3 regions of the Sodalis sp. RH15 genome follow, and region 3 is predicted to be linked to each of the others. Evidence: predicted binding sites of a transcription regulator. Region 3 holds the regulator's gene; each other region holds the start of a gene.
The links. The regulator Fur, encoded in region 3, represses iron uptake genes when iron is present. The targets are predictions, from matches to a motif close to ATAATAATGAGAACNACTATCAA.

Region 1 (7,439 bases), 750 kb from region 3:
AGGGTTCTTGTGGAGTAGATATGTCACTCAGTCGACGTCAGTTCATTCAGGCTTCGGGCATTGCGCTTTGTTCCGGCGCCATACCGCTGAGGGCAGGGGCCTCCGGACAGCCGGCCGCCTTACCGGTGCCGCCGTTGCTGGAGTCCCGTCGCGGCCAGCCGCTGTTTTTAACCCTGCAGCAGGCGCATTGGGAATTTATCCCCGGCCGCAGGACGGCGACCTGGGGCATCAACGGCGGTTATCTGGGGCCGACGGTGCGGGTTTATAACGGCGACGACGTCAAGCTTATCTATAACAACCGCCTCAACGAGCCGGTGGCCATGACCGTCAGCGGCCTGCAGGTGCCCGGTTCACTGATGGGCGGGGCGCCCCGCATGATGTCCCCCAATGTCGACTGGTCTCCGGTATTGCCTATCCGCCAGCCGGCGGCAACCTGCTGGTATCATGCCAATACCCCTAACCGCATGGCCCAACATGTTTATAATGGACTGGCCGGACTTTGGCTGGTGGAAGATGAGGTAAGCAAAGGACTGCCGTTGCCCAATCATTACGGAGTGGATGATTTTCCGGTGATTATCCAGGATAAACGGCTGGATAATTTCGGCGCGCCGGTGTACGACCCGCCCTCCAGCGGCGGCTTTCTCGGCGATACCTTATTGACCAACGGCGTGCAAAGCCCATTCCTTGAAGTCTCCCGCGGCTGGGTGCGGCTGCGGTTGATCAACGCGTCCAATGCCCGCAACTACCGGCTGCAGCTCAGCGACGGCCGGTCAATGCAGGTGGTGGCCGGCGACCAGGGCTTTTTACCAGCGCCGGTTGCGGTGACCCAATTGTCACTGGTGCCCGGCGAGCGCCGTGAAATCCTCATTGATATGTCGAAAGGGGAAGAAGTGTCCATTACCGTCGGTGCCGCGGCGGGCCTGATGGACAGGGTCCGGGGCTTTTTTGAGCCTTCGACCATATTGATTTCCACCGTGGTCTTGACCTTGAAGCCAACCGGCCTGCTGCCGCTGGTGACGGATAATTTGCCCATGCGCCTGCTGCCGGATCAGTTCGTGGACGGCAATATCAGCCGCACCCGCGAGTTCCGTCTGGGAGGGAGCCTGCCGGGAATCAACGGCGCCCTCTGGGACATGAACCGCACGGATTTCCAGGCGCTGCAGGGCAGTTTTGAACGGTGGATAATTTATGCCGATACGCCACAGCCCTTTCATATCCAGGGCGTAGCGTTTTTGATCAAACGGGTTAACGGCAACGCGCCGCTGCCGGAAGATCAGGGCTGGAAGGATACGGTTTGGGTGGAGACCGAAATAGAGCTGATGGTCTGGTATCCCCAGGTCTCCTCGGGTCATTTCCCCTTTATGTATTATAACCAGGTCCTGGAACTGGCCGACCGCGGCTGCGCCGGCCAGTTTATCGTGCAAACTTCCTCATAAAACTGGGCATGTACAGATGATTCGGAGCCAATAAGGGTGGGAAAGGGTGCGAGAGGAGTAATCCGTCCGCGCCAGGGATGGCGCGGATCGAGCCCCCAGGGAAGGATTCACGGCGAGTTTACCCTCTCGCACTCTGTCCCGACCTTGCACCTTGGACATTCAGCCTGCGGTTAGGGTTTAACAAAGGTATCCGGGTTCGGCCCCAGGCGTTTGCCGCTATCCAACCGCCCGATGGCGTCCAGTTCGCTTTGTTCCAGCTTGAAATCGAAAACCTCGGCATTTTCCTTGATACGCGCCGGGGTGACGGATTTCGGGATCACTACACGCTGGGAATCCAGATGCCAACGGATAACGATCTGCGCCGGGGTCTTGCCATATTTTTCCGCCAGCTGGCGAATAATCGGCTGATCAAATACCCCTTTCCCGCCTTGGGCCAGCGGGCTCCAGGCCTCGGTGATAATGTCATGGGCAGCGTTGAACTTGCTTAGTTCGCGCTGTTGCAGCAACGGATGGAGTTCGATCTGGTTGATAACCGGAACCACGCCGGTTTCATCAAACAGCCGTTGCAGATGGGGGGCATGGAAGTTACACACCCCTATGCTTTTGGCCAGCCCCTCTTCCTTTAGCTTGACCATATCCCGCCAGGCCCGGACATAGGTGTCCTGCGCCGGCGCCGGCCAGTGCATCAGATAGAGGTCAACGTAATCAAGCTGGAGTTTTTTCAGGCTCTCTTCCATGGCTTTAGGCGCGGCGCTTTGGTCCGCGTTCCAAAGTTTGGTGGTGATAAACAGCTCTTCGCGGGGAAGCGCGGCGGCTTTGATCCCTTGCCCTACGCCCACTTCATTACGGTAAATGGCGGCGGTATCAATGGAGCGATAACCCAGTTTTAATGCTTCCCGGACCGAGGATAAGGCCTCTTCGTTACTGGCCTGCCACACGCCTAAGCCAAACTGCGGCATGGTCTGCCCATCATGAAAAGTCACTGTAGGTTGCGTTGCCATAGTATCTCCTTTATAGCCGGTTGCCGGCGCGCAATAGGCCGGCAGTGGTAAAATCTGTATCACTAGTCTAGTAGACGCCACGGGATGCGGCAGGTCATGAGGTATACATTCCTATCCTCTATTGTGATTAACGCGGCATCGTGATTCAATGCATATTCCTCCTCGCTGTTTGCCTATTTATCCTAATAATTAGAGAAATATCGCCATAAATGGCAAAATAAATGTTGAATCATTCAATAGAGAGAATCCGTACGATGACAGAGAACCACTCCATTTGTACCCGGTTATCGATACGCGCCATGGAGTTGCTGCAGCAGAAAAACCGGGTAACCATACCCTATGTCAGGCTGCTGTTTACCGATACCTATTGTGCCCGCACGCCGGTTATGTATGAGCCGGGCATTATCATTCTTTTCCAGGGGCGAAAAACCGGCTATCTCGGCAACAAGGTCTTTGACTATAACGCCAGCAAATATTTATTGCTGAGCGTGCCGCTGCCGTTTGAATGCGAAACCTTTGCCTCGGCGCAAGAACCTCTGGTGGGGTTGGCGATTGGCGTGGATACCCTGATGTTGCAGGATCTGATTATCTCCATGGGAGATGACGCGCAGTTCCGGCCGGTAACCGCCCGCTCCAGCGGCATCAATGCGGCGCCCTTGACCGAGGAGCTGTTCTGCGCCGCGGAACGCCTGCTGGATATTATGGATAAGCCCATGGATGCAAGAGTGCTGGGGCCGAATATCGTGCGGGAAATCATCTATTATCTGCTGCAGGACGTCTGCGGAGATGCGCTGTTTGCGCTGGCGAACCGGCAAACGCATTTCAATCAGATCGCCAAGATACTTAAAAAAATAGAAAGGCAGTTCGCCGATAACCTGACCATTGAACAGCTGGCCGCCGACGTCAACATGAGCCTGTCGGCTTTTCATCATAATTTCAAGGCGGTGACCAGCACCTCGCCGCTGCAGTATCTTAAAACCTATCGGCTGCATAAGGCGCGGGTGTTGATGCTGCATGACGGTTTGAATGCCGGCACCGCCGCCATGCGGGTGGGGTATGAAAGCCCGTCCCAGTTCAGCCGGGAATTCAAACGCTACTTCGGCGTTTCCCCCAGGGAAGACGTGGCGCGAATTCGAACTCCCGGCTCCGGTTCGGCTATGCAGATTTAATTATTTCAGGCGGTATCTTTTATCTTGCGTTTACGCCAGAGCAGCAGCAGGGTTCCCACCAGCCCGCTGCACAGCAATATCAGCGGCAACACCATCAGGATCATCATGACCTGATCTTCATGGTGTTTCAGCAATGGCATATGGCTTAAGGAGTACCCCAGCGTCAGCAAGGCGCTGACCCATATCAGCGCGCTCAGCCAGTTGAAAAGCTGAAAGCGGGTATTGCTCAGTCCGGAAATACCGGCGATGGTCGGCAGCAGGGTGCGGACAAAGGCCAAAAAGCGGCCCACCAGCAGCGCCATCAGTCCGTGGCGGTTGAACATGGTGTAGGCGCGTTGATGATAATGGGCGGGCAGATGGAGCAGCCAGCTTCTGACAATGCGGGTGTCACCCAGCCAGCGCCCCTGTAGATAACTGAACCAGCAGCCCAGGCCCGCGGCGGCGGTGAGAATCAGCAGCGTGGGGACAAAACTCATTACCCCTTTCGCCACCATGGCGCCGGAAAGCAATAATAAACTGTCACCAGGTAAAAATGAGGCCGGCAGTAGTCCATTTTCCAAGAACAACATCGTGAATATTACGCAATAGACCACCCAAATTACCCGCGGGTTGGCTAATGCGGCAAAATCCTGTTGCCAAAGTGCGCGGACAATCTCATGTAATACACCCATTCGAACCTGCTCATCTCGTTTTAGTGCCACAGCGTATCGTCAATAGACCGGCTTGTCCTCGACGGCCCGCCCAATCAGACAATTTTCATTAACTATTTTAGACCTCTTTGGGTCAATGAGCGATTACCCCGCCTCCCCGATCCGAACAAAACCGGCTTCCAGATCGGCGATAAGGTCATCGACATTCTCCAGACCGATATGAACCCTCACCAGGGTCCCGGTGAAATCCACCCCGCCGGCCGGCCGTATGGCCGCGATCTCTTCGGGCTGATTGGCCAGTATCAAGGATTCATACCCTCCCCACGAGTAAGCCATGCTGAAATGCTCGAAATGATCGAGGTAGTGTTCAAGCTGCCGCTGGCTCAGCCTCTTTGCCAAAATAAAGGAAAACAGCCCGCTGGCGCCCTTGAAATCCCGCAGGAAGAATTCATGGCCCCGGCTGCCGGGCAGGGCCGGATGATTTACCGTCGCCACTTCAGGGCGTTCGGCCAGCCAACGCGCCACCCGCAGGCCGTTTGCCTCGTGCTGTTTAAGCCGGACGCCCAGCGTCCGCAGACCACGGGCGGCCATATATGCCGTATCGGCATCCGCCATTTGACCCATCAGATAGGATTGCTCGCGCAACTGATCCCAGCAGCGGGCGTTGGCTACCGCGGTGCCCAGCATGGCGTCGGAGTGGCCGATAATATACTTCGTACCGGCCTGGATGGAGATATCCACGCCCAGCGCCAGCGCCGGCAAGAGAATACCCGCGGCCCAGGTGTTATCCAGCATAATCACAATCTGGGGATTAACGGATCGCACTGCCCGCACGATGGCCGGAATGTCCTGCACCTCCATGGTGATGGATCCCGGCGATTCCAAAAACACCACGCGGGTGTTTTCCTGGATAAGATCCGCTATGCCGGCGCCTATCATCGGGTCAAACCAGGTGGTGGCGACATTCAGCTTGCCCAGAATATGCCGGCAAAAATCCGTGGTGGGTTCATAAACGGATCCGGTAACCAAAACATGATCCCCGGCGGAAACGAAAGAGAGGATGGAATTGGTTACGGCGGCGGCTCCGCAAGGATACAGAGCGCAGCCTGCTCCGCCTTCCAGTTCCACCATGGCTTGTTGCAATGAGAAATGGGTCAGGGTACCCCGCCGGCCGTAAAACAGTTCCCCGTTCGCCCGCTGCTCGGTAGCGTGCTTTTTGGCCTGAACCGAATCAAAAACCAACGAGGAAGCCCGTTGAATGACCGCATTGACCGAGCCCTGGGTGAATTTTTTATCTCTCCCGGCAGCGATCAGCGCCGTTTCAATTTTCTTAACCGTCATGTTCTGCGCTATGCCTTTCGCTTATGGTTTCACTTACGATTCCGCAGGCCGGGGAAAGCCTCGATTACACCCCCCTTTCGCGTAGTTAAGTTAACACGATTGCACGCCGACGGCAGGCGTTTTAACGCGTTAAAAAACCATTAACGCCTTTCATGATTCAGCGGCGTAAAATGATGGCTGGAGAACGGACGCTAAAACCTCCCGCTGTCGGTAATCTTGATAAATACGTTACAAATTAAGCTACCATTTATTAATGAAGTGAAACTATTGGGTAGATTTCTGGCCGCATAATAAAATTGATACAAATAATAATGAGAACCACTATCAATTCGCGTCCTGTTTGTTATCATTCTCGCTGATTAAATTTCCTGTAACAGATTCCGGTGGAGGCATTTCGTGAAGACGGCTGTCATGACGATTATCCAGGACCTATCCTTTAAGGCTCGGCGATGCGCCGGCCCGCTGCCTGCGATCCTGCGCGGCCTGGCGGCGGCGTCACTATTTTCATGTGCATTAAGCGCCGCGGCGCCGCCGCAGGCCGCCGCCCAAGACCCCGGCGCCCAAAATGTTCAACAGGCGCCGTCCCAAGATGCCGCCCTGGACCAAAACATCCAGCGGACCCCCGCGTTATCCGGACCTTTGAGTACCGATATGGGTTCGGCCCAGCAGCTTGCCCAAATGGATCTGTCGGTATGGGGAATGTACCGGCATGCCGATGTGGTGGTGAAAACCGTGCTGGTCGGTCTGCTGATAGCATCGATTATCACCTGGGCGCTTTTCTTCGGCAAAGGTATCGAACTGATGTCGGCCAAACGGCGTCTGCGTGATGAATTGAGAACGTTAAAAAACGTACGCAGTCTGGATGAGGCGATTGAAACCGTCGCCGCATTTCGGACCGAAGGCGTCAGCTCCCGTCTGGTGGCTGAAGTGCAAAATGAACTGGATTTATCCGCTGGAACCAACGATAGCGCAGGCATCAAAGAGCGCGCCGCTTTTCGATTGGAACGGCGGGTGGCGGCTGCCAGCCGGATGATGGGCAAAGGCAACGGATTTTTAGCCACTATCGGCGCCATATCCCCCTTTATCGGCCTGTTTGGTACGGTATGGGGCATAATGAACAGTTTTATCGGCATAGCGCATACTCAAACCACCAACCTGGCGGTGGTGGCGCCGGGTATAGCCGAAGCATTACTGGCCACGGCCGTGGGTTTATTCGCCGCCATTCCGGCGGTGGTGATTTACAATATCTTTGCCCGCACCATTGCCGGCTATAAGGCCATGGTAGGGGACAGCGCGGCGCAAATTCTCCTGCTGCTGGGGCGCGATCTGGATTTGGCCGCCGGCGCCGGCAACCGCGAACACAAAGCCGTTGCAAAGCTTCGGTTAGGGTAGACTATGGCGATGCATTTGAACGAAGACATCGATGGCGACGGCGAAATGCATGATATCAACGTGACGCCTTTCATTGACGTCATGCTGGTGTTGTTGATTATATTCATGGTGGCCGCCCCGTTGGCAACGGTGGATATCCGGGTGAATTTGCCTAACTCCACCGCTTTGGCCCAGCCCCGGCCGGTAAAGCCGGTTTATTTATCGGTCAAAGCGGATAAGCAGCTGTTTATCGGCGATCGGGCGGTGGATATGAATACGCTGGCAGACGCTCTTAACCTTCAGACCCAGGGTAATAAAGACACCACCATCTTTTTTCAAGCCGATAAACAGGTGGATTATGAAACCATGATGTCGGTGATGGACGGTTTGCGCAAGGCGGGCTATTTCAAAGTGGGCCTGGTGGGTATGGAAACCCCCGGACAACGGTGATTCCCATGGCATCCCCTTGGC
Region 2 (7,439 bases), 2.2 Mb from region 3:
CTCGTCATTTTTCACTCTAGATCAAGTGGTTATTACGAATTATTGTGATAATTGCGGGCTATTAAAGTTCTTATTGCAAGACTGACTTATCCTTGCCCAGTAATGGGTTTGAACCTTGAAAGAGGGAGGGAAGCGTAGCATGTCAGGAAAGGCTGGTTGCGGGGAAATAACCTACTTTGCGCCAGCCATTGCAAGTTCCGCATAGCAACGCCTGCTTCATAGTTCATGGCAGGTTTTTCAAAGTCTTTGTCGTAAACATTTTTTAGATCTCCCTCCTTAATTAATACTGAGCTTTTAATTAAATCTGGCCTCCGGCTCAGTTAATAACGCTCCCAGGGCGGTATATCGCCAAATTCAGCCACCAGATAATCAATAAATCGGCGAATCTTTGACGGCGTATATCGCATTGCCGGATAAACCGCCTGTACGGTCAAGTCTTTGGTCCGATAGGCGGGCAGTAAATTGATCAGCTCACCGCTGGCAAGATACTTACCGAATACAAAGCTTGGGCCGTAGGTAATACCGATACCCGCCAACGCCGCGTCCAAGAGCATCTGGACATTATTGGCCTGCATCCGGATTGGGCCGTCTATGAGGTGAGGTTGCTGGTTTTCATCATAAAGCGTCCATGCACCCATCGACACCTCTTCGCTGAACGCCAAACGAGGCGAATGAGATAAATCCTCCGGCACTCGAGGCGTTCCCCCGCGCTTTAGATATGCCGGCGCGGCGCACAGCACCATGCTGCAGGGGGCCAGGCGCCGGGCAATCAAGGACGAGTCGGCCAACCGGCCGATACGAATCGCCACATCGATATTGTCGTCGTGCAAATCCAGGTAGCGATCGTCCAGCCGCATACTCACGTTAAGCTGCGGATGATCCTGCAAAAAACGCCCGATGACGTTGCCCATATGCAGGGTGCCGAAGGTCACCGGCGCGGCAATACGCAAGACGCCGTGCAGGCTTAAGCTAGCGTCACTGGCTTCGCGGTTGGCGTCGTCGAATTCGTCCAGAATACGTTTGCAGCGGTCGTAATATCTTTTGCCGGCATCGGTAAGGCTCAGCCGCCTGGTGCTGCGTTTAATCAAACAAACATTCAGCTCTGTTTCAAGGCCGGTCAGGTATTTTCCCGCCATCGAGGCGGACAGGCCAAAGCGCCGGCCGGCGGCCACCAGGCTGCCTTCATCGACGGCGGCGATAAAAACCTCAATGCTGGTCAGACGATCCACCATAGCCTCTATTCGATAGTTTAAAGAAAGACTGATGATAACAGACGCCGGATTATCGATTAAGAGGATTTAATATACCCTTGCAGCCTAACATCACTCATTGAGAGGTTGCGTTATGAAATATTTTTTGAATGGTTTGGAGCTGAATATACAAGATAGGGGTAACGGCTTGCCGGCCATTATCTTTTTGCATTATTGGGGCGGATCGTCGCGGACGTGGGCGGATGTTATCGCCGCCCTGCCCGAAACCTACCGTACCATCGCCCCCGATCTGCGGGGATGGGGTGAATCGTCCGCGCCGGCTGACAACGGTTTTGCACTTATTGATTTCGTTAACGATATCCTGGCCATGATCAAGGCGCTGGATGTGCGGCAATATGTGCTGGTGGGGCATTCCATGGGGGGTAGAGTCGCACAATTGCTGGCATCGCAGCGTCCTTGCGGACTCGTCGGGCTGGTACTGATTGCCCCAGCGCCTCCGACGCCAATGAAATTGGCCCCCGAAGCGCGTCTGGTCATGGAGAATGCCTATTCCTCCCAGGAGACGGTGAATATGGCAATCGACCATATGCTGAGTGCAAAGCCCTTATCTCCCGACCATCGCCGGCAGATCATTAAAGACAGTTTGCGCGGCGCGCCGGAGGCGAAAATAGCCTGGCCGAAATATACCAGTCAGGAAGATATTTCCGGGGCTGTCGCCGGGATCGTATCCCCCGCGGTCATTATTGCTGGCGAGCTGGACCGGGTTGAAACCGTTGCGGTGTTGAAAACCGAATTGCTGCCGCTTATCCCCCATGCGCGGCTGCATGTGTTGCCGGGAACGGGGCATCTTTCACCCCTTGAATCCCCTGCCGAGATTGCCGCGATCATTCGTGGATTTGTCGAATGCTTATCCCTTTCGGGGCGATAGGAGCATCCATCTTTTATCTAATGCGTTGGCCTTTGCTATGGCTTGTTCCCTGCAGCCATTCGGCCACGTCGGCCCAGCGCCATAATGGCGATATGCCTTTTAACCGTTGAACGGGGGAGGGAGGGAACCCGCAAATATTTCCCTCGAGGTCGTTGAGAAGTGATTTGATATTTTCGCCATAATGCGTCTGTCAGCGCGAGGGCGGGGCGATGGCCTGCCCGATCAATTCCGCCAGCCAGTCCATAAACACCCGCGCGCGTCGGGGCAGATAATGGCGATGGGCGTACAGCAACGAGACGTCCATAGAAGGCGGCGGGTAATCCGCCAGGATGGCAACCAAACGCCCGGCGGCTACATGTTCGCTCAAGCCGATGGACGGCGCCTGAATGATCCCCAGGCCGGCCAGACAGGCGGCGTTATAGGCGTCGACATTATTTACCGTTACCATGGCCGGCAGCTCCAGGTCCACCGGCTTGCCTTGCCGCAGGTAGGTAAATCCCTCGGCCCGGGTGCCCAATACCGACACGTAATGAACCAGATAATGCCCGGCAAGCTCTTCCGGGGTGTGGGGGGTGCCGTGGGCGGCCAGATAGGCCGGACTGGCGCAATTTATCATCGGCAGTTGACCTAAGCGGCGCGCGACGTGGGTGGCATCGGTTAATTCACCCACGCGCAGTACGCAATCAAACCCCTCACGCACGATATCCACCCTGCGGTCGGTGCAGCTGATCTCGATTTGCACCTGCGGGTGCCGTTGCATGAATTCCCCCAAATGCGGCAGCACCAGGGAACGGGCGAAGCCGGCGGGCATATCGATACGCAGGCGCCCGGTCAGCACCAGGCCGTCCTGGCGAAACAACCCCTCCAGTTCGTCCATGTTCGACAACATATCCAGGCTGCGCTCATACAGTACCAACCCATCCTGTGTCGCCCTTACGCGCCGGGTGGTTCGATGCAGCAAGCGGGCGCCCACCAGGGCTTCCAGCAGCTGGATATGTTCGGACACCGTTGACTTCGGCAGTCCCAGGCTCTCGCCGGCCTGGGTAAAACTCGACAGTTCGGTTACCCGCACGAAACTGCGCAGCAGCTCCAGTTTGTTTACCATCGATTTAGCTCGCTATTGTTCTGTCATAGCGAACAGTATTTCCGGTTTTGGCGGATTTATCTATCGCTGTCCGGCTAATAAACTGTTATCCGAGCCATAATAATGTATTCACCCATTAGCGGGAGTAATAACCATGAGTCATAAAATTGCATTGATCACCGGCGCCAGCCGCGGGCTGGGCAAAAGCATCGCGCAACATCTGGCCCGCCAGGGCGTTGATATCATCGGCACCTATCATAGCAAGGCCGACGAGGCGCGGGCGCTGGCGGACGAGATCAAACAGGCTGGCGGTAAAGCGGCCATGGTGCAGCTGGATGTAGGTGAAAGCGCCGGCTTTGGGGAATTCGCCGCCAAAGTGGGGCAGGTTTTATCCGCTGAATTTTCCCGGAATCAATTCGATTTTCTGGTCAACAATGCCGGCGTCGGTTTGCATGCCGCTTTTGCACAAACCACTGAGGAGCAGTTTGAACTCATGTTCAAGGTTCATCTAAAAGGACCTTATTTCCTGACCCAGAAATTGCTGCCGCTGATTGCCGACGGTGGACGGATCGTGAATATCTCCTCCGGCCTGGCCCGTTTCTCATTCCCAGGTTCATCGGCCTATGCCGCCATGAAAGGGGGAGTGGAGGTGTTAACGCGCTATCTGGCCAAGGAGTTGGGGGATCGCGGCATCAGCGCCAATACTCTTGCCCCCGGCGCCATCGAAACCGACTTCAGCGGCGGCATGGTGCGGGATACGCCGGAAATAAACCGGCAGATTGCGTCAGCCACCGCCCTTGGTCGGGTAGGGCTACCGGATGATATCGGCGCCGCGGTGGCCTCATTGCTGGCGGAAGGCAACGGCTGGATCAACGGCCAAAGAATCGAGGCTTCCGGCGGTATTTTCCTGTAAAACCGCTGCATTGTTGCGGTGAACCTGATTGGTAACTGCATAACCGCTGCATGATTCCGCGGTGAATCTGACCGGCAACTGCATAACCGCTGCATGATTGCGGTCACGTGATCGGGATCGGTAATGCGAGCCGGTTAACTTCCGCGACAGGTCCTGCGCTGCCGCGCTTCCACCAGTGGGCAACCGGGGCAGTATTCCAGACCGGCGAGCTTATAGCGCAGGCAGCACAGGCGGCGGATGATTTTCGGCGGTCCCGACGGCTGCGGTATTTCCCGTATGGGCTGATAGAGGCGGTTGGGGGCGCCATCCGGCAGGGTGCGCGCCGCCAGAAAATCGTCAGCGCGGGTAATGTCCGCCCCTTGCTCTTGCGCCATGGTGAAACCGTGCGCCAAACGGATGCCGGCATTATTCCAGAACAATCCCGGCTTGATGCCGGCTAGTCGGCTAAATGTCTGGCACACCGGCGCCAGATGGCGGTGGATCAAGGCATCGAACCGGGCCGGACCCGTCGGCGCGGCGCAGCCGTGATCCGCCAGGATAAACCGATCCGGCACCGCGTTTTCGGACTGGGTAAAGCGGATATCGTGCGGCAAAAACGGCAATTGCCAATCGTAAAGCATATTGATACGCGCCCAGGGCGCCAGCAAAAGAGCAAAGTACCACTGCGACCAGATGGAGATCACCGCCGCCGGGTCTTCCCCCTCATATATTTTCAACAGCGGTTCAACCACTGCCTGCGCCGTTTCCGGCGCACATAAATCCAGTGCGCTATAAACTTTTGTCTGCGCGGGCGCCTCAAGTAAAAAGCTTTCCGTTATCTCGGCGGCGCACGCCCGGCCAGGCATTTTTTCGTCAGGATGCATGTGTTTCCTTTGTTGATTTAAACCAAGGGAAAGGCGTTCAGGCAGGCGAGTTGCTTGCAGTCACTCTCCGAATGCGCATAATAGGCGATTAAAATCGTAATGATAACTATTAATATTTAAATTTTATGCAAACTCATGATGAGTACCGCCGCCGGCTGCTTATGGGCATGATGACCCTGCCCTGGTGGTTTTCCGCCGCCATTGCCGCCGATGAAAATCCCGATCCGAGGCGGATAATCGCCCTGGAATGGCGTCCCACTGAGTTATTGCTGGCCCTCGGCGTCACCCCGCAGGCGATTGCCGATGCCCCCAACTACCGCAATTGGGTGGTTGAACCCCCGCTGGCGCTATCGGTGAAGGATGTGGGATTGCGTACCGAGCCGAATATGGAAGCGTTGCAACGCCTGCGGCCCTCGCTGCTTTTACTGACCAAAGGCTATGGTCCGGCGGCGGAAAGCCTGGCGTCCATCGCGCCGGTGATGTCTTTTCCCGTTCAGGAAACGCCGGGACTGCCTTTCACCACCGCCCGGCAGGATGTGCTGGCGCTGGGGGAGTACTTGGGCCTGGCGGATCGGGCCCGGCAACATCTGCAGGTTGTTGAGGAACAACTGACCCGAACGCGCCGGCGGCTGAATTCCGTTGTCAGCCGTCCGGTACTGCTGTTCACCTTTCTGGACAGCCAGCACGTTATGGTGCTGGGTAAAGGCAGCATGTTCCAGGAGATCATGGATCGGGTCGGTGTGACCAACGCCTGGCATGGAGAAGTCAACCGCTGGGGCAGCGCAACCGTGGGTTTTGAACAATTGGCCGGATTAAAGGATGTTCGCGGATTGTGCTTTCGCCGCGGCGATGAAGATCCCCTCGACGATGTCGTACTGTCGCCGCTCTGGCAGGTGATCCCCTTTGTGCGGGAGCGGCAATGGCAGACTGTTCCGGCGGTGTGGTTTTTCGGCGCCACCATCGCCGCCATGCGGTTTTGCCGCCTGCTTGAGCAATCTCTGGTGAAAACGGCATGAGCGCCAGGACTTCGCCTTATTCTCCGCTGCTGATTTTGCTGCTGGCCTTGGCCGCATTGGCGCTCACCGGTCTGAACCTGACGCAGCAGCTGCCGGTGGATCTTTGGCGGCAGGCCGCCTGGCAACCTCATGTAGATAACATCGACGAGATGCTGTTTCATTACAGCTTGCTGCCGCGCACCGTGCTGTCGTTGCTGGTGGGGGCCGGCCTCGGCCTGGCGGGACTGTTGTTTCAGCAGATCCTGCGCAATCCCCTGGCTGAGCCCACAACTCTCGGGGTTTCGGCGGGAGCGCAATTGGGACTGACCGTCGCCATGCTTTGGGCACTGCCCGGTGGCGAATCCACCCGGCAATTGGCCACTATCCTCGGCGCGCTGACGGTGGGCGGACTGGTGTTCGGTGTCTCGTGGGGGCGGCGCCTGTCGCCGGTCACCCTGATTCTGGCGGGCCTGGTCCTGGGGTTGTATTGCGGATCCGCCCGCAGCCTGCTGTCGCTGCTTAACTATGAACGTCTGCAAGGCATTTTCCTCTGGAGCAGCGGCATGCTCAATCAGCAGGACTGGAGCAAAGTGAGCTTTTTATGGCCGCGTCTGGTTATCGGACTGATGCTGGTATTGCTGATGCTGCGGCCGCTGATGTTGATGGGGCTTGACGACGGTATCGCCCGTAATCTGGGCCTGGGATTAATTACCGCCCGTGTCGGCGGCCTGGGCATCGCCATTGTTCTGAGCGCATTTCTGGTCAACGCCGCCGGCAATATCGGCTTTATCGGTCTATTCGCGCCGCTGCTGGCTCGGATGCTGGGGGCGCGCCGCCTGTTGCAACGGCTGTGGCTATCCTGTTTGTTGGGGGCGTTGCTGCTGCTTTTCAGCGATCAGATGATGATCATGCTGGCGCGCCGGTGGCTTGACATACCCACCGGCGCCGCCACCGCGTTGCTGGGGGCGCCGCTGCTGTTATGGCTGCTGCCCAGGCTGCGCAACAGCGTTACCGGTCCTGAGGACGGTACTCAGCATCCGGGCCGCGAACGGCAACTGACCTGGATCGGGGCGGTTTGGGGTGTGGGGTTGCTGTTGCTGCTTGCCGGCCTGGCGCTGACGCTGGGGCGTGCCGACCATGGCTGGTATCTGTCGCTGGCGGAGATGTGGCGTTGGCGCTGGCCGCGGGTGCTGGCGGCGGGCGCGGCTGGGGCCATGCTGGCGGCGGCGGGCGCCCTGATCCAGAAAATGACCGGTAATCCCATGGCCAGCCCGGAAGTACTGGGCATCAGCTCCGGAGCGGCGCTGGGCATCGTGTTGATGCTGCTGCTGGTGCCGGGAGACGCTTTCGTCTGGCTATTGCCGGCGGGTAGCCTCGGCGCGGCGGCGACGCTGCTGCTGATTATGCTGCTGGCGCAGCGCGGCGGGTTTTCCGGCAGCCGCTTG
Region 3 (7,439 bases):
CGCTGATGCCGGATCGCATCGCCGCGCTGGTGGTGATTGATATCGCGCCGGTGGCCTATCCCACCCGCCATCACGACCCGGTATTCGCCGCCCTCAGACGGGTGGAGAAGGCGGGAGCGGCGCAGCGTAGCGAGGCGGCGCTGCTAATGGAACAGGATATCGACGATAAGGACACTATTCAGTTCTTATTGAAATCCTTTTCCCAGGGCGCGTGGCGATTCAATATCGATGCATTATGGGAAAACTATCCGGCGCTTATCGGCTGGAAGGAAATACCGCCCTGGGACGGGCCGGTATTATTTATCCGCGGCGGCCTCTCCCCCTATGTGAAGGAGGAGTACAGCGAAGCCATCCGGCGGCAGTTTCCACGGGCGCGGGCCCACGTGGTGGCCGGCGCGGGCCATTGGGTGCATGCCCAAAAGCCTGAAGCGACGCTGCGCGCCGTTGTGCGGTTTCTGGCGGATTCCCTGGGGAGCTAGCCGCGACCGGCCGGTTTACCCATCCGGCAGTGTTAATCATTGTCGTTTATCACCGGGGTGGGGTAATATGGCTTGCTATGTTTACCGGCAAGGACTTACCCGCCCGCTTTTGGATGCACAATCCCTTCACGACTTATGGCAAAAGAACAAACGGACCGCACCACCCTGGATTTGTTTATCGATGAAAAACGCCCGGGGCGCCCGAAAACCAACCCGCTTTCCCGTGATGAACAATTGCGAATCAATAAACGCAATCAATTGCGCCGGGACAAGGTGCGGGGTCTGCGCCGGGTTGAGTTAAAAATCAATGCGCAGGCGGTGGCTGCATTAAACGAGCTGGCTTTTCAGCACGCTCTCTCCCGCAGCGAGCTGATTGAACAAATCCTGCTGGCCGAATTGGAACGGCATCAGGATGCCGCCGGCAAGGAAGATTAAGGCCGGGCTCGCCGTCCGGGACCGGAAAAGACCGGCTTTTGCGATAAAACTCCGGTTGAACGAGTTTCTCCCGCTGTGAGGGTCTGCTATTATTGCACGATTATTTCCCGAAAAGCCGGTTGATCGTCTGGTAAACCATATCCTTAATATTTAAGAGGTTTTCAAATTCATGGCAAGCGTAGGCATTTTTTTTGGCAGTGACACCGGCAATACCGAAAATATTGCCAAAATGATTCAAAAGCAGCTGGGCGCCGATGTTGCCGAAGTGCATGACATTGCCAAAAGCAGCAAAGAGGACCTGGAACAATTCTCCACCCTGCTGCTGGGCATTCCCACCTGGTATTACGGCGAAGCGCAATGTGACTGGGACGACTTTTTCCCCACATTGGAAGACATTGATTTCACGGGAAAACAGGTAGCGCTGTTCGGCTGCGGCGATCAGGAAGACTACGCCGAATATTTTTGTGATGCCATGGGCACCATTCGCGATATCATCGAACCCCATGGCGCCACCATCGTGGGTCATTGGCCTACCGCCGGCTACCATTTTGAAGCATCGAAGGGTCTGGCGGACGATAAGCATTTTATCGGTTTGGCCATAGACGAAGATCGCCAGCCAGAGCTGACCAATGACCGCGTGGACGCCTGGGTAAAACAAATCAGCGCCGAACTCAAGCTCGGCTGAGCCGCCGCCGGGTTTCCCGGCTAAACCCGTGCCGTCCATAGCGTTGACGGCCGGTTGAAGCTGTTGATATATAATTCCTTTCAAATCGATAGATACAATTTTTTAACTTTCATCCACAAAGCAGTACAATAGCCTGGCGGTTAGACCGATTTTAATGAAATGTGATAAAACTTGCCTCACCTTAAACAGACTATCATTGTAAAAAGGCCGCGGTTTTCATTTTACACAGGCAGTCCTATAATGAGACGGCGTTACATTTTTCAGGCCGACCATTGTTATAGGCTACATTAGCCTACAATCAGATTATCAAAGCAACAGGACTAAACCCGCATGACTGACAATAATATTGCATTGAAGAAGGCCGGCCTGAAAGTCACACTTCCCAGACTTAAAATTCTGGAAGTGCTGCAAGATCCGGAATGCCATCACGTCAGTGCGGAGGATCTCTATAAAAAACTGATCGATATGGGTGAGGAGATTGGTTTAGCCACCGTTTATCGCGTACTGAATCAGTTTGATGACGCCGGGATCGTCACCCGCCATAATTTCGAAGGCGGTAAATCCGTTTTTGAACTGACGCAGCAACATCATCACGACCACCTGATCTGCCTTGATTGCGGCAAGGTCATTGAATTTCGTGACGAGTTTATCGAAGCGCGCCAACGGGATATCGCTAAAAAACACAATATCAAACTCACTAATCACAGTTTATATCTTTATGGCCATTGTGAAGTCGGCAATTGCCGTGAGGATGAGACCCTGCACGATCATGATGTTGACGAAGCGGTGCACAGCCTTAAAGAGTAACCATAGCGACACCGGGCATCGTTCAAAGCTTGAAAACCACTGCTGAAACGGGTGGTTTTGGTTATTCCGCAAATTGCCGATGGCACCTGGACTGATGCCGCCCCGTTTCTTATCCCGCTGCCGTTAATTCTTTCACTCCATTCGCTCCTCAGCCCCTTCATGCCGGCCAGGCGGCCACAGCCCGTTGAGCCTGCGCCGCGGAATCGCATCAGCAAAAGAAACTTCACGAATTAAAATTTATTATAAATATTTAAAACAATCACACACCCATCAATTCTCATTCCTGCTGTTCAAATCCACAAGCGAAAAAAAATCTTCGCTAAAAATACATGTTAACTATTGTATTATAATAATATTTTATCCGTAAGGCTTCGGTGTCGTTTCCACGGCGCCATGAGCAATGTCCGGCATTACTTTTACAAAAAGCACTAACTTTATAAATTATTTTAAAACGTGAAGTATGCTGCATATTTGTTATGCATCCTATGTTGATATAGTGCCGTCAGCAATGATAATCAGAGAGCTGAAAATGACTGAATCGGAACTGAACGGCGCCATGCCCCGAGGTATCGGCATCGCTCCCTATCTTCGCATCAAGCAAGAAGGGATGACCGAAAATGAAAGCCGAATCGTGGAGTGGTTTTTAACGCCAGGCAATCTTAGCCATATTTCCGGCATTAAAGAGGTGGCGCAAAGCCTCGGCATGTCGGAAGCCATGATTGTCAAGGTGTCGAAAATTCTGGGCTTCAGCGGTTTTCGGCAGCTACGCAGCGCGATTGTCGAATATTTTGATCATGCGGATCATGATATTACCGCCGAACTGTCGCCGGATGACAGTCCGGAGGATCTGGTGAATAAGGTGTTTAACCTCACGGTACGCACCATCGTTGAAGGCCAGGCCATTGTCGATGCGCAGGAGATCCAGCAGGCCGCCCGCTGTTTTTTCAATGCCCGCCAGCGTGAACTCTATGGCGTCGGCGGCTCGAATTCAATTTGTACCGACGTTCAGCACAAATTCCTGAAAATCGGCCTGCGCTGCACCGCATTCCGCGATGCCCACCTGATGATGATGTCGGCATCCCTGTTACAGCCCGGCGACGCGGCGCTGGTGGTGTCCCATTCGGGCCGCACCACCGATCTCAAGCGGGTGGTGGAAATTGCCAAGGACAACGGGGCGAAAATTATTTGCATTACCCACAGCAGCAATTCAGCCATAGCGCGGCTGGCGGATTTCAACATCTGTTCACCGGCCCCGGAAACGCCGCTGCTGGGCAGGAATGCCTCGGCCCGTATTCTGCAATTGACCCTGCTGGATGCGTTTTTTGTTTCAGTAGCCAGGCAGGATATTGATTTAGCTAATAAAAATTTGGAAAAAACCAGTGCCATTACCCAGTACCTGAAGCGTGATTATAAATAATTCTCTCTTGGAGATAAAAATGAATAAATTCATTAAATTTGTCGGCAGTGCGGCCTGCGGGTTGATGTTGTCCACCGTGGCGGCCCGGGCGGCAGCCGATTACGCAGTCGTATTGAAAACCCTGTCCAATCCCTATTGGGTGGAAATGAAACAAGGCGTTGAGCAAAAGGCAAAGGAGCTGGGTGTAACCGTCGATATTTTCGCATCACCCTCCGAGGGGGATTTTCAATCGCAATTACAGCTGTTCGAGGATTTGACCAATAAAAATTATAAAGGCATCGCCTTTGCGCCTTTATCTTCGGTAAACCTGGTTATCCCGGTGGCCAAGGCTTATCAGCAAGGCATTCACCTGGTGAATCTCGATGAAAAAATCGATATGGACAGCCTCACCAAAGCCAAAGGCAACGTGGAAGCCTTCATTACCACTGATAACGTTACCGTCGGCGCCAGCGCGGCCAAATACATTATTGGCAAACTGGGTAAAGACGGCGGCGACGTGGCCATTATTGAAGGCAAGGCCGGCAATGCTTCCGGTGAATCGCGCCGTGTCGGCGCCACCCAAGCGTTCAAAGCCGACAGCAATATCAAACTGGTCGCCAGCCAGCCGGCGGATTGGGATCGCATCAAGGCGCTGGATGTCGCCACCAATGTCCTGCAGCGTAATCCCAAGCTCAAGGCGTTTTACTGCGCTAACGATACCATGGCAATGGGGGTAGCCCAGGCGGTGGCCAATGCCGGACAAACCGGACATATCCTCGTAGTGGGCACCGACGGGGTGCCGGAGGCCCGCAAGATGGTTTCCGAGGGAATGATGACCGCAACCGTAGCGCAAAACCCGGCGGAAATCGGCGCCAACGGCCTCGCTATTTTGGTGGACTCGGTTAAATCCGGAAAGCTGATAGCATTGAATGCCCAGCCTAAAATTGTCACCGTGGATTCAATATTAGTGACGAAATAATCCCGACAAATAGCGATTAAATCTGCATAACATGCATACGCCGGAGAGTGATATGACCGCGCCATATATTAAAATGGAAGGGATCGCTAAAAGTTTCGGTCCCGTGCAGGCATTAAAATCCGTTGATTTTGAAATCTTCACCCATGAAATACATGCGTTATTGGGAGAAAATGGCGCCGGCAAATCAACCCTGATGAAAATTCTCTCCGGCATTTATGAACCGACGGCGGGTAAAATCACCATTGATAATATTGAATACAATAGACTGGATCATAAAATAGCCGCAAAGCTGGGTATTGGTATTATATATCAGGAGCTGAGCGTTATTGATGAACTTACCGTGTTGGAAAATCTGTTTATCGGCCGATTGCCGGTTAAAAGGACCTTGGGATTTAATCGGGTAGACTGGCAGGAGATGCGGACCAAAGCGGCCATCATGTTATTGCGGGTAGGATTAAAAGTCAGGCTGGATGAAAAGGTGCGTAACCTTTCCATCAGCCAAAAGCAGATGTTGGAAATCGCTAAAACCTTAATGCTGGATGCGCGGGTTATTATTATGGATGAACCCACCTCTTCATTAACCTATAACGAGGTGGATTATCTTTTCCTGATAATGAATCAGCTGCGGCAAGATGGCACTGCCATCGTCTATATCTCCCATAAGCTGAACGAAATCCGGCGGATCTGTAACCGGTTCACGGTCATGAAAGACGGCAACAGCGTGGCCTCCGGACGGGTCACCGACGTTACCAATGACGATATCGTTCGGATGATGGTGGGGCGGGAACTGCAAAACCGGTTCCGCGCCATGAAGGAGAGCGTCGGCGTGGAGGATGCCGACACCATTTTTGAAGTCTGCGATATCACCAGCAAAGACAAACGCCGGGTGAAACATATCTCCTTTACGGTGAAAAGAGGCGAAATCATGGGGTTTGCCGGCCTGGTGGGCTCAGGACGCACGGAATTCATGAACTGTATTTTCGGGGTGGAGCCTACCAGTACCGGCCGGGTTAAGCTGCATAACGTAGATATCACGCCCTCGTCGCCTCTGGACGCCTTGAAAAAAGGCATGGGGTATATCACGGAAAGCCGGCGCGAAAACGGATTTTTTGAGAATTTTTCCATCGCCCAGAATATAGCCATCAGTAAAAGCCTGAAAGATGGTGGTTTCAAGGGCGCCATGGGTTTATTCAACCAAGAGCGCGAGCGCGAATTAGCTGAGCAGCAAAAAGAATTATTGTCTTTGAAATGCAGTTCGGTGGATCAAAATATCACTGAACTTTCCGGCGGTAATCAGCAGAAAGTATTGATATCAAAATGGTTATGCTGTGAACCGGAAGTTATTATTTTTGATGAACCCACCCGTGGTATAGATGTCGGCGCCAAAGCGGAAATTTATAAAGTGATGCGTAATCTGGCTGCTACCGGCAAGACTATTTTAATGGTCTCTTCTGAATTACAGGAAATATTATCTGTTTGCGATCGCATCGCCATATTCTGCGAAGGGCAACTGGCCAATATTCTTGATAATAACGAATCTATCAGCGAAGAGGATATCATGAAATGGGCGCTACCACAAAATTAGGGGAAATAAAAATGGATAAGTCCAAGTTCAACTTCCAGAAATTTTGGGATCAATACGGCACCTTTTTTATCCTGGCCATTATCGTTGCGATCTTTGGTTCTTTATCCAGTGAGTATTTTTTAAAAGCCAATAATATCACTCAGATTCTGGTGCAAAGTTCAGTTACCGTGCTTATCGGCATGGGGGAATTTTTTGCCATACTGGTGGCGGGTATCGACCTGTCGGTTGGGGCAGTATTGGCGTTGTCCGGCATGGTAACGGCAAAATTGATGCTGGCGGGCCTTGACCCTCTATCGGCGGCGCTGATCGGCGGAGTGTTGGTGGGCGGGCTGCTCGGGGCGATTAATGGCTGTCTGGTGAATTGGACCGGCCTGCATCCGTTTATCATTACCCTTGGCACCAACGCGATTTTCCGCGGCGTCACGCTGGTTATTTCCGATGCCAATTCGGTTTATGGCTTTTCATTCGGTTTCGTTAATTTTTTCGCCGCCAGTCCATTAGGGATCCCGGTCCCGGTGATCTTTGCCTTGTTGATTGCCGTCATCCTGTGGTTCATCACCTCCCATACCCGTCTTGGCCGCAACATTTACGCCCTGGGGGGGAATAAGAATTCCGCCTTCTTTTCCGGCATCGATGTCAAATTCCACATTCTTATCGTATTTATCATTTCCGGCATCTGCGCCGGGCTGGCCGGCGTGGTGTCGACCGCGCGCCTGGGGGCGGCGGAACCTCTGGCCGGTATCGGTTTTGAGACCTATGCCATCGCCAGCGCCATCATCGGCGGAACCAGTTTTTTTGGCGGCAAAGGGCGGATTTTCTCCGTGGTTATCGGCGGTTTGATTATAGGTACCATCAATAACGGACTGAATATTCTGCAAGTACAAACGTATTACCAATTAGTGGTCATGGGGGGATTAATTATCGCCGCCGTGGCATTAGATCGGCTGATCAGTAAATAGGGGCCCGATATGAAAATTTCGCCTTCTCTGATGTGTATGGATTTAAGCAATTTTAAAGAACAGATCGAATTTATCGATGGTCACGCCGATTATCTGCATATCGATATCATGGAC

Region 1: exbB (tol-pal system-associated acyl-CoA thioesterase) is a predicted target of Fur. The motif match lies at 5,903-5,925, and genes of this name have one in related genera.
Region 2: fhuF (siderophore-iron reductase FhuF) is a predicted target of Fur. The motif match lies at 5,093-5,115, and genes of this name have one in related genera.

The regions. Positions count from the first base shown of each region.
Region 1 covers NZ_CP178738.1:1,118,651-1,126,089, forward strand. The annotation lists gene ftsP (cell division protein FtsP) at 21-1,436, shown strand; gene dkgA (2,5-didehydrogluconate reductase DkgA) at 1,607-2,437, opposite strand; gene ACL2XO_RS05340 (AraC family transcriptional regulator) at 2,692-3,606, shown strand; gene ACL2XO_RS05345 (DedA family protein) at 3,612-4,277, opposite strand; gene metC (cystathionine beta-lyase) at 4,401-5,597, opposite strand; gene exbB (tol-pal system-associated acyl-CoA thioesterase) at 5,994-6,989, shown strand; gene exbD (TonB system transport protein ExbD) at 6,993-7,418, shown strand.
Region 2 covers NZ_CP178738.1:5,842,776-5,850,214, reverse strand. The annotation lists gene ACL2XO_RS26460 (LysR family transcriptional regulator) at 321-1,232, opposite strand; gene ACL2XO_RS26455 (alpha/beta fold hydrolase) at 1,345-2,139, shown strand; gene ACL2XO_RS26450 (LysR family transcriptional regulator) at 2,330-3,244, opposite strand; gene ACL2XO_RS26445 (SDR family NAD(P)-dependent oxidoreductase) at 3,378-4,136, shown strand; gene fhuF (siderophore-iron reductase FhuF) at 4,271-4,999, opposite strand; gene fhuD (Fe(3+)-hydroxamate ABC transporter substrate-binding protein FhuD) at 5,125-6,015, shown strand; gene fhuB (Fe(3+)-hydroxamate ABC transporter permease FhuB) at 6,012-7,439, shown strand, end outside.
Region 3 covers NZ_CP178738.1:1,866,949-1,874,387, reverse strand. The annotation lists gene ACL2XO_RS08790 (alpha/beta fold hydrolase) at 1-479, shown strand, start outside; gene ybfE (LexA regulated protein) at 615-914, shown strand; gene fldA (flavodoxin FldA) at 1,084-1,599, shown strand; gene fur (ferric iron uptake transcriptional regulator) at 1,930-2,406, shown strand; gene alsR (transcriptional repressor AlsR) at 2,936-3,823, shown strand; gene alsB (D-allose transporter substrate-binding protein) at 3,843-4,781, shown strand; gene alsA (D-allose ABC transporter ATP-binding protein AlsA) at 4,834-6,366, shown strand; gene alsC (D-allose ABC transporter permease) at 6,378-7,325, shown strand; gene alsE (D-allulose 6-phosphate 3-epimerase) at 7,335-7,439, shown strand, end outside.